DNA from 2 places in the Paenarthrobacter ureafaciens genome. Region 2 is predicted to be linked to the other one. Evidence: predicted binding sites of a transcription regulator. Region 2 holds the regulator's gene; the other holds the start of a gene.

Region 1 (7,357 bases), 1.4 Mb from region 2:
CCGTAAACCTTCTCAGCGCTCGCGCCGCGGACGGCCCAGAGGATCCGGGTGGCGGGCTCCGCTTTGGCCAGGTCGGCCAGGTTAATCAGGGTATTCGCCGCCGAGTGGCCGGCACCGACAACCAGCACGCGGCGGCCGGCGAATGCTTCGCGGTCCCGGCCGGTCACGTCGGGCAGGGGCGAGGAGATCCGCGCACCGGCTTGTTCTTCGCCGATGGCGGGCAGGCCGGACGTGCCCAGCGGGTTGCGCGTGGACCAGGTTCCGGAGGCGTCGATGACCGCGGCTAAGGTGTGGTCCCGGATCTCCCCGTTGCCGTGGTCGACGCGGACGGTGAATGCGGTGGTGTCCCGGTTCTTGCTGTGGGTTTTGTCCAGGCCCTGCCGGGTGACGGCAATGACCCGTGCGTTGGTGTGGAGGCGGGACGCGATCGGTTCCGTGGCGGCCAGCGGGGTGAGGTAGTTGTCTATGAGTTCGCCGCCGTAGGGCAGGGCGGTGGGGCGCGGGTGCTCCCAACCGGTTTGTTCGAGCAGCCGCACGGCTGCGGCGTCGGTGTTGAACCGCCACGGGGAGAACAGCCGGATGTGCCGCCAGTGCTCGTTCGCGGAGCCCGCGGTGGGGCCCGCTTCGAAGATGACCGGGTCCAGGCCCTGTTCGAGCAGGTGCGCCGCGGCGGCGAGCCCTACCGGGCCTGCACCGATCACGGCGATGGGAAGGGCGCTGGTGGCTGTATCCATGACTGTCCTCTGTTCTCTGTATCCGTTGGTGCGGTGGTTTCGGGGTGCCTGCCGGTCCGGCGGGGGCATCCAGTTCACCCCCTGATCGTGTGCTTAGGCGTGGGTGGGTTCTTCGACCAGGGCGGTGGCGATGCTGTCTGCGTCCTCCAGCGCGGCGAGGTAGCGTTCGGCGTCCAATGCTGCCGCGCATCCTGTGCCGGCGGCGGTGATGGCCTGCCGGTAGCGGTGGTCCACGGCGTCCCCGCAGGCGAAAACACCGGAGAGGTTGGTGAGCGTGGTGGGTGAGTCAACCTTGATGTAGCCCTCGTTGTCCAGCTCGACCTGTCCGGTAACCAGTTCGGTGCGGGGCAGGTGACCGATCGCGACGAAGATCCCGGTCGCGTCCTGGTGGCGGGTTTCCCCGGTGCGGGTGTCAGTCAAGGTGACACCGGTGACCTTGGTGTCGCCGTGGATGGCGGTGATGGCGGAATTGAAGGCGAAACTGATCTTGGGGTTGTCCTTGGCGCGCTGGGCCATAATCCGGGAGGCCCGGAGTTCGTCCTTGCGGACCACGACGGTGACGGACTTGGCGAAGCGGGTCAGGAACGTCGCTTCTTCCATGGCCGAGTCCCCGCCCCCGACGACGATGATGTCCTGGTCCTTGAAGAAGAACCCGTCGCAGGTGGCGCACCAGGACACCCCGTGACCGGACAGTTTCTTCTCTTCGGCCAGGCCGAGTTCCTTATAAGCCGAGCCAGTCGCGAGGATGACAGCCGGGGCCTCATGCGTCTCGCCGGCGCCCGTGACCACGCGCTTAAGGTGACCGGTGAGATCAACTTCGGTGACGTCGTCGAACACCACCTGCGCACCAAACTTCTCAGCCTGTTCCTGCAGACCGTCCATCAGTTCGGGGCCTTGGATCCCGCCTGGGAAGCCCGGGAAGTTCTCCACCTCGGTGGTGTTCATCAGCGCCCCGCCGGCGGTGACGGACCCGGCCAGGACCAAAGGCTTGAGGCCGGCGCCGGCGGCGTAAATGGCTGCGGTGTACCCGGCAGGGCCGGAGCCGATGATGATCAGTTGTTCGGTGCTCACGAAACTGCTCCTAAGAGAGAGACTGGAAGGGCCGGGTTATTTGGCGGCTGGGATCAGGGAAGCGATCAGGTCCTCGATGCGGCTCTTGATCTCGTCCCGGATCGGACGGACCGCCTCCACACCCTGCCCTGCCGGGTCTTCCAGGACCCAGTCCTCGTAGCGCTTGCCGGGGAAGTACGGGCATTCGTCCCCGCAGCCCATCGTGATCACAACGTCCGAGGCCTGCACGGCCTCGGTGGTCAGGACCTTCGGGATCTCGGCGGACATGTCGATGCCGAGTTCGGCCATGGCCTCGACGGCTGCGGGGTTGACCTTGTCCGCAGGCTGGGAACCGGCGGAGCGGACCTCGATCGCGCCGTGCGCCAGAGTGGTCAGGAACGCTGCGGCCATCTGGGACCGGCCGGCGTTGTGGACGCAGACGAACAGAACGGACGGCTTCTTGACGGTTTCGGTGCTCATAAGGAGTTCTCCTGGGTTTGGGTTGGGTGAGCTGTTCGGCTTGGCTATTCGGGGCCGCAACCCACACCCTCCAGATATTGATGTTCGTCGATGTAGGGAGTATTTCCCAAAACATTGATGATTGTCAATATTTAGATGAGGCGAGGTTTGGCCCCGGCGTTTGGGTGGTTGGCGTGGGTGTTCAGGCGGCGTGCAAACGTGGGGCGAGGTCGCTGATTCGGCGGGTGATGTCCTGGTAGGCGTGCTCGAAAGCGGCGGGGGTGCCGGACCGGACGGGGTCCGGAACGGACCAGTGAATATTGCTTGGCGGGGCGGCGAGCTCTTCGTGGGCACTGTCGCAAACGGTGATGATGAAGTCGCGCCCGTCGGCGACGTCATCCAGGTGCTGCGGAGCACGGTGGCCGAGGTCCAGCCCATGCCGGGCCGCGATCTCGATGGCCCCGGGAGCGATGCGTTCGGCGGGGTGGGTGCCCGCGGAAGCGGCCGGGATATCGCTGGCCTGCCGCCAGAGGGCGGTAGCCAGTTGGGAGCGGGCACTGTTGTGGGTGCACACGAACAACACCCGGCGCACGGCATGCCCGACACCGGGAGTGAGACCATCCAGGGAGCCAGGGGTGAGGCTGAGGTAGCTGCGGCGCTTGTCTGCTTCGGAGCGGTGCCGCCCGACCAGGCCTGCAACCTCGAGGGTGCGCAGGTGGTGGGAGAGCAGGTTGGAGGGGATGCGAAGCTCGGCCTGCAGTTCGCTGGGCGAGTAGTCACCCAAGGTGAGCAGATCCACGATCCGCAGCCGGGCAGCGTCGGCCAGGGCCGCATGCTTCGCTAGCCGAACGTCGAAGGTGGTTCGCTCAGTTTTCATTGGTTCAATCTTGACTGAGATAATTTTCCCGGTCAAGCTTGTGGCATGACTTCACAGCAGCCGCCATTGTGGCGCCGCGCCTTGGCCGAACTGATCGGCACCTGCCTGCTTGTCGCCGTCGTGGTCGGGTCCGGGATCGCCGCGCAGCAGTTGTCCCCGAACGACGTCGGCCTGCAGTTGCTGGAAAACAGCACCGCCACGGTGCTGGGGCTCACGGTGCTGATCCTGGTGTTCGGCCCCGTCAGCGGGGCGCACTTCAACCCGGTCGTTTCCGCGGCGGACTGGTTCCTGGGCCGGCGCCATGGCACCGGACTGAACCTGACCGAACTCGGCACCTACGCAGTGGCGCAAGTCGCTGGTGCGATCGGCGGCAGCGTCCTGGCCAACGTGATGTTCGACCTCGGGACCTCGACCTCAACCAAGGACCGCACCACGCCCGGGCACCTGGTCGCTGAAGCCGTCGCCACCGCCGGGCTCATCCTTCTCATCTTCTCCCTGGCCCGCACAAACCGCGGACTGCTGGCCGCCCCGGCGGTCGGGGCATACATCGGGGCCGCATACTGGTTCACGTCCTCGACCTCGTTCGCGAACCCAGCCGTGACCATCGGCCGGATTTTCACCGATACCTTCGCAGGCATCGCCCCGGTCTCCGTTCCCGGCTTCATCCTCGCCCAGATCACTGGCGCCGCACTGGGCCTGGGCCTACTACTGGCCCTGTTCCCCGCGGCTGGGAGTGCCGCGGACGACGTCGTCGTTCCGCACCCCGCCAAAGAGACGGCCTGACCGCAACTTGATATTGATGCTTGTCAATATTCGGGCATAATGGGGAGATGACTTCTCCGCTGACCCTCGAACCGGATACTACCGCCGACCGTGGCTGCTGCGCCCCCGATGCTGCTGCCCTCGATGCCGAGGAAGCCAAGCAGCGGGCCATGGTCTTCAAGGCCCTGGCCGACCCGAACCGGCTCCGGCTGCTCTCCATCGTCAAGGCCTCATCCACCGGCGAAGCGTGCGTATGCGACCTCCCCGGGCCGCTGGAACTGAGCCAACCTACCGTGTCCCACCACCTCAAAGTGCTGGTAGAGGCCGGGCTGCTGCACCGGGAGAAGCGCGGCACGTGGGCCTACTTCTCCCTCGTCCCCGGCGCCCTCGATGAGGTCGCCGCGACGCTCGCCACGCTGTGAGCCCCGCAGCGCCGATCAGGGCAATGCAGCCCGGGGACTGGCCCGCGGTGCGAAGGATCTACCAGGAAGGGATCGACGGCGGCCACGCCACGTTCGAATCCACCGCCCCCGACTGGGAGGCGTTCAACACCACGCGGCTCCCCGGCCACCGCCACGTCGCCGGCCTACCAGGCCGGGCCGCTCTGGGCTGGGCAGCCGTCACGCCGGTGTCATCCCGGACCGCATACGCCGGAGCGGTCGAACACTCCATCTACGTCAGCACGGACGCCCACGGTCAGGGCATCGGCGCCGCCCTGCTCCAGGCACTGATCGCCTCCACCGAGAGCGCAGGGATCTGGACTATTCAATCCAGCGTCTTCCCCGAAAACGAACCCAGCCTCAAACTCCACCAGACCCACGGCTTCACAGTAGTCGGACGCCGCAATCGCATCGCCCGCATGCCGCACGGTCCACTCGCCGGGCAATGGCGCGACACACTCCTCATCGAACGGCGTTCCGCACTGATCTGATGGCCTCGTAGCACTGCCGGCCGGGCCACGGCGAAGAGTCGCCTCGGATGCGTTCGATTAAGAAGCTATTTTGTCGGCCGCCTGCAGTACAGTTAATTCGAACATAAATTCGAATAAAAGGTGTGTTGTGGGCGTGATAGTTGGCCCCCGCGTGATAGATGCGGGACTGTCTCTGGTGAGGATCCTGGTGGCGCCGGTCGCGGTGGCCGCCGGTTATCCCTCGCCGGCGCAGGACTACTTTGAGGGCCGGATCGACCTCAACGAGCACCTGATCAAAGATGTGACCAGCACATTCATCGTCCGGGTCACCGGGCAGTCGATGGAGCAGGCCGGGATCAGTGACGGGGACGAGCTGATCGTCAACCGTGCCTTGGAACCGAAGGACGGCTCCGTGGTGATCGCGGTGCTTGACGGGGAATTGACCATCAAGCGGCTCCGGATCACTCCCACGGCCGTGCTTTTGCAGGCGGACAATCCCCGTTTTCCGGACATCGTGGTTCCGGCGCTGTCCGAACTCACCATCTGGGGCGTGGCCACGAGGTGCCTGCACCATGTCTAGGCCAGCACTAATGCGCCGGATGCAGGAAATCGCGCACGTGGACGTTAACTGCTTCTACGCTTCGGCCGAGCGCGCCTTCAACCCTTCCCTGGAAGGCAAACCGGTAATCGTGCTCTCCAACAATGACGGCTGCGCCGTCACCCGTTCCCCTGAAGCCAAGAAGCTGGGAATCGGCCTCGGCGAGCCGTGGTTCAAACTCCGGCCCCGCGCCAAGGAATGGGGTCTGGTGGCCCTCTCCAGCAACTACGAACTCTACGGCGACATCTCCGCCCGGGTCATGGAATTGCTGGGCCGCTACTCGGCCTGGTTGGAGGTCTACTCAATCGACGAAGCATTCCTGGGCGTCAAAGGCGAACCGGAGCAACTGCTGGAGTTGGGCCGGACCATTCGTACGGCCTGCCGGCGGCACGTCGGCGTGCCCGTCTGTGTCGGCATAGCCCCCACCAAGACCCTGGCCAAGCTGTGCAACAAATGGGCCAAGCACAATCCGGCCTTCCGCGGCGTATGCAGGTGGGAATCAGTACCCGCGGAACAGCGCGAGGCGCTGATGGGGCGGCTTTCCGTGATCGAAATTTGGGGAGTCGCCACCCGGCTCACCAAGCGCCTGAACGCGATGGGCATCTTTTCGATTCTGGATCTGGCCCGGGCGAACCCCGTGGCGATCCGGGACAGATTCTCCATCGTCATGATGCGCACCGTCCTGGAACTGCAAGGCACACCATGCATCCCCATGGAAGAGGAACGCGTCGGCAGGGACCAACTGATCTTCTCCCGTTCCTTCTCCACGCCGATCACCACGGCGGCAGGGTTGCGGCAGGTCATGAGCGTCTACGCCCAGATGGCCTCTGCACGCCTGGCCAAACACGACCTGCAGGCCAAGGTCCTGACCGCGTTCGCCGCTACGTCCCACTTCAACCCCAACGAGAAATCCTTCCCGTCGGTCTGCCTGACCCTGCCCGCACCAACCGCCGACCCCGTGCTGCTCACCAGGGCCGCCCATGCACTGCTCCCCCAGATCCACGAAAACGTGAAGTACGTGCGGGCGGGAATCATGGTCACCGACCTGCGTCCCACCGGGAACCAGAAGCCGCTGGAACTGTTCCAAAATCCCCACGAAGAACGCGGCATCGGGACCCTGCTCGAGGACGTCTCCAAACGCTATGGACGCGGAACAATCGGCCTCGGGCACGCAGGCATCCGCGGCGGACCCGACTGGACCATGAAACGCGACATGCTCTCCCCCAGATACACCACCCACTGGGACGAACTCCCCCTCGTCAAAGCCGCCTGACCCTGCTGACAAGTAGAAAGAAGCCCCCATGACCCTGGCTCCCGAACACCCGAACTGCACACTCCATGAGGTCGCTGTCCGGTTCAGCCCCGGCGGCACCCCGATGGCCATCCGCCATGACGGAGTGATCTGGATGGTGGACCCGGACATCCACGCCGACCACTGGTTTACGCAGGACTCCGCAGGTGACACCCCGCGCGAGCACTGGCAAGTCCAAGCCAAACTCCCCACGGCAGGGGCGGAACTGCGGACTTTCACACTTCGCCGGGAGCCGCTGGACGTCGCTTGGCGGCTCGAATCAATCAGCTGATGCCCTATGATCCGTGCCGCGCCGCCGTGCCGGAACAACCCCGGGAACAGATCGCTGCCTTATCCTGTCAGTCCCCCCGGCTAACCTTGAACGCATGGCTTCCAAGACGTCCCGTGCTTCCAAGACACCCGCTTACAAATGCGCCGAATGCGGCTGGACGGCCATCAAATGGGTGGGTCGGTGCGGCGAGTGCCAGGCCTGGGGAACCGTCGAGGAGTACGGCGCCACGGTTGCGCGTACGACGGCGGCGGCTACAGTGCTGGAGCCGGCCCGCCGGATCGCTGAGGTAGACGGGACAACCGCAGCGTTCCTGCCCACAGGCGTGGACGAACTCGACCGCGTCCTGGGAGGAGGGCTGGTCCCCGGCGCCGTCATCCTGCTCGC
Region 2 (7,357 bases):
GCCTGTCAGGTGTGGCGTTTTCGAAGGGCCATGGCACGGGAAACGACTTTGTGCTGATCGCCGATCCCGGTGCTGTCCACGACATCACCCCGGAGCAGGTGGCCGCCCTGTGCGACAGGCACCGCGGCATCGGTGGGGACGGGCTGATCCGCGCTGTTCCTTCACGCGACCTTCCCGAAGGCCGGGCGCTGCTGGAGCAGGACGCTTCCGCTGAATGGTTCATGGACTACCGCAACGGCGACGGTTCCCTGTCCGAGATGTGCGGCAACGGAGTGCGTGTATTTGTGCACTTCCTCATTGACCAGGGCCTGGTGGACCTGGGACCGGGTGAGGCCCTGACGATCGGTACCCGCGGCGGGATCAAGAAGATCGCACGCTCGGACAACGGCTACGCAGTGGATATGGGTCCGTGGGAGTTCATTTTCCCGACTGAGGCCACGTCGAAGGCCATGGATGCGCTGGTCAGCGCCGATGGCCTGGAAGTAGCCCGACCGGGACTCTCGGTGAGCATGGGCAACCCCCACACGGTGGTCGCTTTGGCGGAGCTTAGCGAGCTCGCCGCAACGCAACTCTTCAAGGCCCCGGTGGTTGACCCCAAGCCGGCCAACGGGACCAACGTCGAATTCGTGGTTCCGGCAGAGCCGCTGGTTCACGATGGCTTCGGCACCATCACCATGAGGGTGCACGAGCGTGGCGTGGGCGAAACCCAGTCATGCGGCACCGGAGCCTGCGCCGCCGCCGTCGCCATCCGTCACTGGGCCGGGAACACGGCACCGAACGCTTGGCACGTCAATGTGCCAGGCGGCGTGGTTGACGTGAAGTTCTTCCCGGGCGGGGACGGCCGCGAGCACGTAGAGCTCAGCGGCCCCGCGGTTATTGTGGCTAGCGGGACGCTCGCCTGACCCTGAGGATCCTGAAGGACTTGGACGTGCTTTCCCGGGACACCGCAAAGGAATCGTCCAGTTCGCCGGCCAGCCAGCGCTGCAGGGAATCCGAGCCAAGGTTCTTTTGAACCACAAGCCAGGCGTTGCCGCCCGGCGCCAACCGCGGAAGCCAGGTCAGCAGGAGCCGGTGCAGTTCTTCCTTGCCAATGCGGATCGGCGGGTTGGACCAGATGGTGTCGAATTCGACGTCGGACGGCACGTCCTCCGGCAGGCTCGCCTTGACGTTCCCGAGGCCAAGCGATGCTGCGTTCTCGTTGGTCAGCGCGATGCAGCGCTCATTGACGTCAACCGCATGCACTTGGGCCGACGGCGACTTCAGGGCCATGGTCAGCGCAATGGGACCCCAACCGCAGCCGATATCCAGCAGGTTCCCCTCGGGCGAAGGATCCGGCACTTCGCCCAGGAGGACAGCGGTTCCTTTGTCGATGCCGTCCGGGCTGAAGATGCCTGTGGAGGTCTGCAGATGCCTGGGTGCGCCTGCAAGTTCCACGGTGAGGGGCTTGCGGGTAAACGGTCCGGCCGGTTGGGCGCTGAAATAGTGTGCAGACTCCATAATTTGCCAGATTAGTTGGCGTTGGGCGGCATGGGAAACTGTGGTGCCTGCGCCCAAGCCCGACGTTACCCCTGCCGTCGCCTCCAGCGTGGCCGGGCCAATTTGACACGGCTGATAGTCTTGGATGCATGTTCTTGATCTTTGAGTAGCCTGCCGCCTATCCGGCAGAACAGCCGGCCAATCATCGGCACCGCCCCGCGACGTCCGCCTGCGTACACATGACACGCATGGCCATTCCGCCCGGCGGGTTTCACGGCCCTCGGAAGATCACTTCAACTCCGCTTTCCAGCGCTCCAGTGCCGCCTTTCCGGTTCCTCCGGACGGGTGCAGGATGTCCACGCCGGGTAAGCCGGAGTATCAGGCTTTCTTCACACGGACCTGACGGACCCTCCACAGCGGACCATCACAGAGTCGGGCAGCGCACGTGACCGCTGCCATACGAACCAACAGGAGGCCCTTTTTGGCCCAGGCCCGTCAGCCCAGCGCGAATACCCACGCGAAAGACACCAATCAGCACTATTCTGGAATTGCCGAACAGTCTAAGGAGACCATGACCACCCAGAAGCACTCCGGATCCGATTCCGACGCCCAGGACATGAGTCCTGAAGAAATCCAGGCCGTCATCGACCGGATTCTGTCCAAGGATGTACCCGCAGGCGCATCCGGGGATACCGACGCCAAAGGCGTCCTTGGCAAGGCCCAGGCGATCTCCGCGCTTGAGGAAGAGCACAGCGTTTACGACGGTGAGCAGGAAGACCTGGCCGAACGTCGGGCACTGCGTCGAACAGCAGGCCTTTCAACCGAACTCGAAGACGTCACCGAAGTTGAATACCGGCAGTTGCGCCTCGAGCGGGTGGTCCTCGCCGGACTGTGGACCGAAGGCACCTTGGCCGACGCCGAGAACTCGCTCCGTGAGCTGGCTGCGCTGGCAGAGACGGCAGGTTCGGAAGTCCTCGACGGAATCGTCCAACGCCGCACCAAGCCGGACCCCGGGACGTTCCTCGGCTCCGGAAAAGCCCAGGAACTGAAAGCTATTGTGGCGGCAACGGGCGCAGACACCGTTGTGGTAGACACCGAGCTCTCCCCATCACAGCGCCGAGGCCTTGAAGACATCGTGAAGGTCAAGGTAGTGGACCGCACGACGCTGATCCTGGATATCTTCGCCCAGCACGCCAAGAGCCGTGAAGGCAAGGCACAGGTGGAGCTTGCCCAGCTGGAGTACCTGCTCCCGCGGCTTCGTGGCTGGGGCGAATCGATGTCCCGCCAGGCCGGTGGCCAGGTGGGTGGCGCCGGGGCCGGTATGGGCTCCCGCGGCCCCGGTGAAACCAAGATCGAACTTGATCGCCGCCGGATCCGGACACGCATGGCCAAGTTGCGGCGGGAAATCGCCGCGATGAAGCCGGCGCGCGAGACCAAGCGCGCCAACCGCCGTCGTAATTCCGTGCCGTCGGTAGCAATTGCCGGCTACACGAACGCCGGCAAGTCCTCGCTGCTCAACCGACTGACAGACGCCGGCGTCCTGGTGGAGAACGCGCTGTTCGCCACGCTTGACCCCACTGTGCGGAAGGCGCAGACCCCGGACGGCATCGGGTACACCTTGGCGGACACCGTTGGGTTCGTCCGCTCCCTCCCGACGCAGTTGGTGGAAGCGTTCCGTTCCACGCTGGAAGAAGTGGCGGACGCGGACTTGATCCTGCACGTCGTCGACGCATCACACCCGGATCCTGAAGGCCAGATCGCTGCCGTTCGGGCCGTGTTCAGCGAGGTCGACGCCCGCAAGGTTCCGGAAATCATCGTCCTGAACAAGGTGGACGTAGCCGATCCGTTCGTGGTGGAGCGCCTGAAGCAGAAGGAGCCACGCCACGCGGTTGTTTCCACCCGTACGGGGCAGGGAATACAGGAGCTTCTGGAAACCATCAGCCAGGCCATCCCCCGGCCGGGGGTGCGTTTGGAGCTGCTCATTCCGTATGAGCGCGGCGAACTGATCAACAGGCTGCACAGCCCCGATGCCGATATCCTCAGCATCGAACACGAGGAAAACGGGACGCGGGTGGTGGCGATGGTCCACGAAGGCCTGGCCGCCGAGCTGGAGTCATTCGTCACCAATGGTTGAGCAGGTGGCGGCGGAGACCGCTGAAACGGCAGGGGAGAGGTTTACCCTCGAACTGCTGGAGAAGGCTGTTGCCGGTTTGGGTGGCCAGAGCCGTCCCGGGCAGCAGGAAATGGCAAAGCATGTGACCCGGGCCATCGAGTCCGGCGAGCATCTGCTGGTCCAGGCAGGGACGGGCACAGGCAAGTCGCTGGCCTACCTGATCCCGTTGATTGCCCATTCCATGGACAGCAACAAGCCGACCCTGGTTTCCACCGCCACTTTGGCCCTCCAGACCCAGATCGTGGGCAGGGATTTGCCCCGCCTGCTGGAGACTATCACTCCCGCCTTGGCGCGCCCGGTCAACGTGGCGCTCGTCAAAGGCCGGGCGAACTACGTTTGCCTGCAGAAGCTCGAGGGAGGGTTCCCCAGCGAGGAACCCTCCGAGGGCCAGCTTTTTTCGCTCGGAGAGGACACCAGCGTGCCGCACTTTGCGGCTTCGGTGGGCGGAGCGTCGTCGCAGCTGGGCAAGGAAGTCCTCCGTCTGCGGGAGTGGGCCGGCAAGACGGCCACAGGCGACCGGGATGAGCTCATGCCCGGCGTTACGGACAGGGCGTGGAGACAGGTTTCGGTCACGTCCATGGAATGCCTGGGGGCGCAGAAGTGTCCGCTCGCCGAGGAGTGCTTCAGCGAGTTGGCACGGGCCAAGGCGGCGGAGGCGGACGTCGTGGTCACCAATCACGCGATGCTTGCCGTCAGTGCTTTCGAGGGCCTGGCCGTGCTGCCCGAGTATGACGTCGTGGTGGTCGATGAGGCCCACGAACTGCAGGACCGGGTCACGGGAGCAGTATCCGGGCAGCTGTCGGTGGCCATGGTCCACGCCGCTGCGTCCAGTGCCCGCAAGCACACAGCCATTACCGTCGACGCCTTGAATGCCGCTGCGGACCGCTTGGATCTGGCGCTGGTGGGGGTTCCCAGCGGCTTGCAGCCGAACGGCTTGAACGACGAGCTGCTCGACTGCCTCGACCAGCTGCGGGACGCCACGCGCGCCGCGCTGTCCGATTCGAAAACGGACTCCTCCAACGCCGTCGACGGCGGACGGCAGCTTGCGCGGTCGCGCCTGATGCTCATCCTGGAACTCTGCGAGAGGCTGCTCACGGCGAAGGAAAACCGGGAAGTGGTCTGGTTCTCCAGGAACGCCGCTTTCGATCCGCAGCAGGGCTACTCCCAGCCCGATGACTCCGCACCTGCGCTCATCAACGTCGCACCGCTGAGCGTCGCAGGGCGTCTCCGTGAAGGACTGTTTGCCGATCACACAGTGGTGTTGACGTCCGCTACGCTCGCCATCGGCTCGGCCTTCGAACCGGCCGCCGGCGGATTGGGGCTGATGGGTGACGGCGCGCCCAGCTGGACAGGGCTGGACGTCGGGTCCCCCTTCGACTACCCCAAGCAGGGTGTCTTGTATGTCGCCCAGCACCTGCCGAAGCCGGGCAGGGGCACGTCGCCGGAAGCCCTGGACGAACTCGAAGACCTCATTCGGGCATCCGGTGGGGGAGCGCTGTGCCTTTTCTCCTCGCGGCGCGCGGCGGAAGAAGCGGCTGATGCCATGCGGTCGCGTTTGGATGTGGACATCCTGTGCCAGGGAGAATCCACCATGGCGGCGCTTGTGAAGCAATTCTCCGATGAACCGGACACCTGTCTCTTCGGCACCATGTCCCTGTGGCAGGGAGTGGATGTTCCGGGTGGTACCTGCCGCCTGGTTGTCATCGACCGCATCCCCTTCCCGCGGCCGGACGATCCGCTCATGACCGCACGCTCCCGGGCGGTGGCACAGTCCGGTGGTAACGGATTCATGGCGGTCTCAGCAACGCATGCGGCCATTAGGTTGGCGCAGGGCGCCGGGCGCCTTATCCGGTCGACAGGGGACAAAGGCGTGGTTGCCGTTCTTGACTCCCGGCTCTCCACGGAAAGGTACGGAGGCTTCCTGCGTGCCGCACTCCCGCCATTCTGGACGACGACGGACCGCAAGGTAGTGCAGGGAGCTTTGGGGCGGTTGGCGAAGCAGGACCCCTAGAGGGAGCGCAGCACCGAAACGACCTTGCCCATGATGGTGGCTTGATCGCCGAGGATGGGTTCGTACTGGGTGTTTTGGGGGAGCAGCCAGGTGTGCCCGTCGCGCTGGCGGAAGGTCTTGACGGTCGCTTCGTCATCAAGGAGGGCGGCCACGATGTCGCCGTTGACGGCGTCGTTCTGACGGCGGACCACCACCCAGTCGCCGTCGCAGATCGCGGCATCGATCATCGAGTCACCAGCGACTTTGAGCATGAACAGTTCGCCGTGGCCAACCAATTGCCGGGGGAGCGGGACGACGTCCTCGACGGATTGATCGGCGAGGATAGGGCCGCCGGCCGCGATCCGTCCTACCAAGGGCACCATGGCGGTGTCACTGGCAGTTGCCAGCGCGGTGACATCCATGCCGCCGCTGCTGAGCAGTGTGCCGGGAGCCTCCACCCCGGGAATGCCGGCGCCGCTGTCCAACGTCAGGGGCATGAGGACTTCCATGGCACGCGGTCGCTTGGGATCACGGCGGAGGTAACCAAGCTTCTCCAGCTGGGATAGCTGATGGGTAACGCTGGAGAGACTGGCGAGGCCGACGGTATCCCCGATCTCGCGCATGCTGGGTGGATACCCGTTGTCATTGACCGACCGCTGGATGGTCTCGAGGATTTTCTTCTGCCGGACGGTGAGGCTCTTGGGGGCTTTGGGGGCCTGTTGGCTGCGCAGGGATGCCCTGCCTCCTGTGGCTTTTGCTGCCATGTTCGCCAATGCCCTTCCGTTCCGCCCCGGGCCTGGTCCGTTGCTGCCCGAAGATGCCGGGCCCAAAAATGTCAGACCCTCCTGATGCACTGAATCTGTGCCTGTTTCTTCACTCAAACGTAGGTCAGGCACGGGCGTTTATCAAACATTTGTTCTAGCGAGTCTCGACACCATTCGTTGATAAGTGCTAAAAATGTCATAGCAAGGTTCGAATATGTGTTCTATAAGCCGTTGTCGATGTTCGAAGGATGTTCGAACGCCGGCGCGGAGTGCACACAGAGAATTGGCAAGCCTGCGCGGTTCCGCCGGCGCAGGCAATCCTTCAGGAGGGCTCAGGCTCATGTCCGCTGTTACGTTCCACGATTTCCGCTCCATCCCCGCCCCGGCGCGCATCAGGCTGACGCGGCGCGGCAGGATGGTCTTCTTCGGCATTCCCGCAATGCTCCTCGTTGCCGCCCTCCTCAGCCTGGCGGGCTTCCTCAACTCGCCGGCAAAGGCATCGGACAGCCAGGCGCAGCTTCAGCCTCCTGTCGCAGTGAGCGTGACCGTCCAGCCGGGTCAGTCCCTCTGGGGAATCGCGGGAGCTGCTGCGCCGGAACGTGACCCCCGCGACGTGATTGCGGAAATCATCGAGCTCAATGATCTCCGCGGAGGCCGTATCCAGCCCGGCCAGCAGCTGTTCGTCCCTGCCGGCTAGCCCACCGGAAAGGTTCCCAAGGGCCAGGCTCGGTGTCACAGTTACAGGGCACTTCGGCCGGACCCTTAAACTGTTGTAGTGACTGACCAGCTTGAGCGACTCGACCGACTTCCCCTCCGGACCAACCTGCGTGGACTAAGCCCCTATGGCGCTCCGCAGCTTGATGTCCCGATTTTGCTCAACGTGAACGAAAACACCCATGGTGTTCCTGCCGATGTTCAGGCGGCCATCACCGAAGCCGTCGCGGCGGCGGCCAC

What was found. The regulator LexA, encoded in region 2, represses DNA repair genes until DNA is damaged. The targets are predictions, from matches to a motif close to TCGAACANNTGTTCGA.
Region 1: a site for LexA is predicted at 4,911-4,926, ahead of AUR_RS11330 (LexA family protein). Genes of this name have one in related genera too.

The regions. Positions count from the first base shown of each region.
Region 1 is NZ_SBHM01000007.1:1,508,795-1,516,151, reverse strand. It holds gene AUR_RS11365 (FAD-dependent oxidoreductase) at 1-734, opposite strand, end outside; gene trxB (thioredoxin-disulfide reductase) at 828-1,805, opposite strand; gene AUR_RS11355 (arsenate reductase ArsC) at 1,842-2,264, opposite strand; gene AUR_RS11350 (arsenate reductase/protein-tyrosine-phosphatase family protein) at 2,446-3,120, opposite strand; gene AUR_RS11345 (aquaporin) at 3,166-3,903, shown strand; gene AUR_RS11340 (ArsR/SmtB family transcription factor) at 3,951-4,304, shown strand; gene AUR_RS11335 (GNAT family N-acetyltransferase) at 4,328-4,813, shown strand; gene AUR_RS11330 (LexA family protein) at 4,941-5,372, shown strand; gene AUR_RS11325 (Y-family DNA polymerase) at 5,365-6,663, shown strand; gene AUR_RS11320 (hypothetical protein) at 6,692-6,973, shown strand; gene radA (DNA repair protein RadA) at 7,068-7,357, shown strand, end outside.
Region 2 is NZ_SBHM01000007.1:2,889,333-2,896,689, forward strand. It holds gene dapF (diaminopimelate epimerase) at 1-902, shown strand, start outside; gene AUR_RS17560 (class I SAM-dependent methyltransferase) at 883-1,497, opposite strand; gene hflX (GTPase HflX) at 2,048-3,610, shown strand; gene AUR_RS17570 (ATP-dependent DNA helicase) at 3,603-5,660, shown strand; gene lexA (transcriptional repressor LexA) at 5,657-6,403, opposite strand; gene AUR_RS17580 (LysM peptidoglycan-binding domain-containing protein) at 6,744-7,100, shown strand; gene AUR_RS17585 (histidinol-phosphate transaminase) at 7,179-7,357, shown strand, end outside.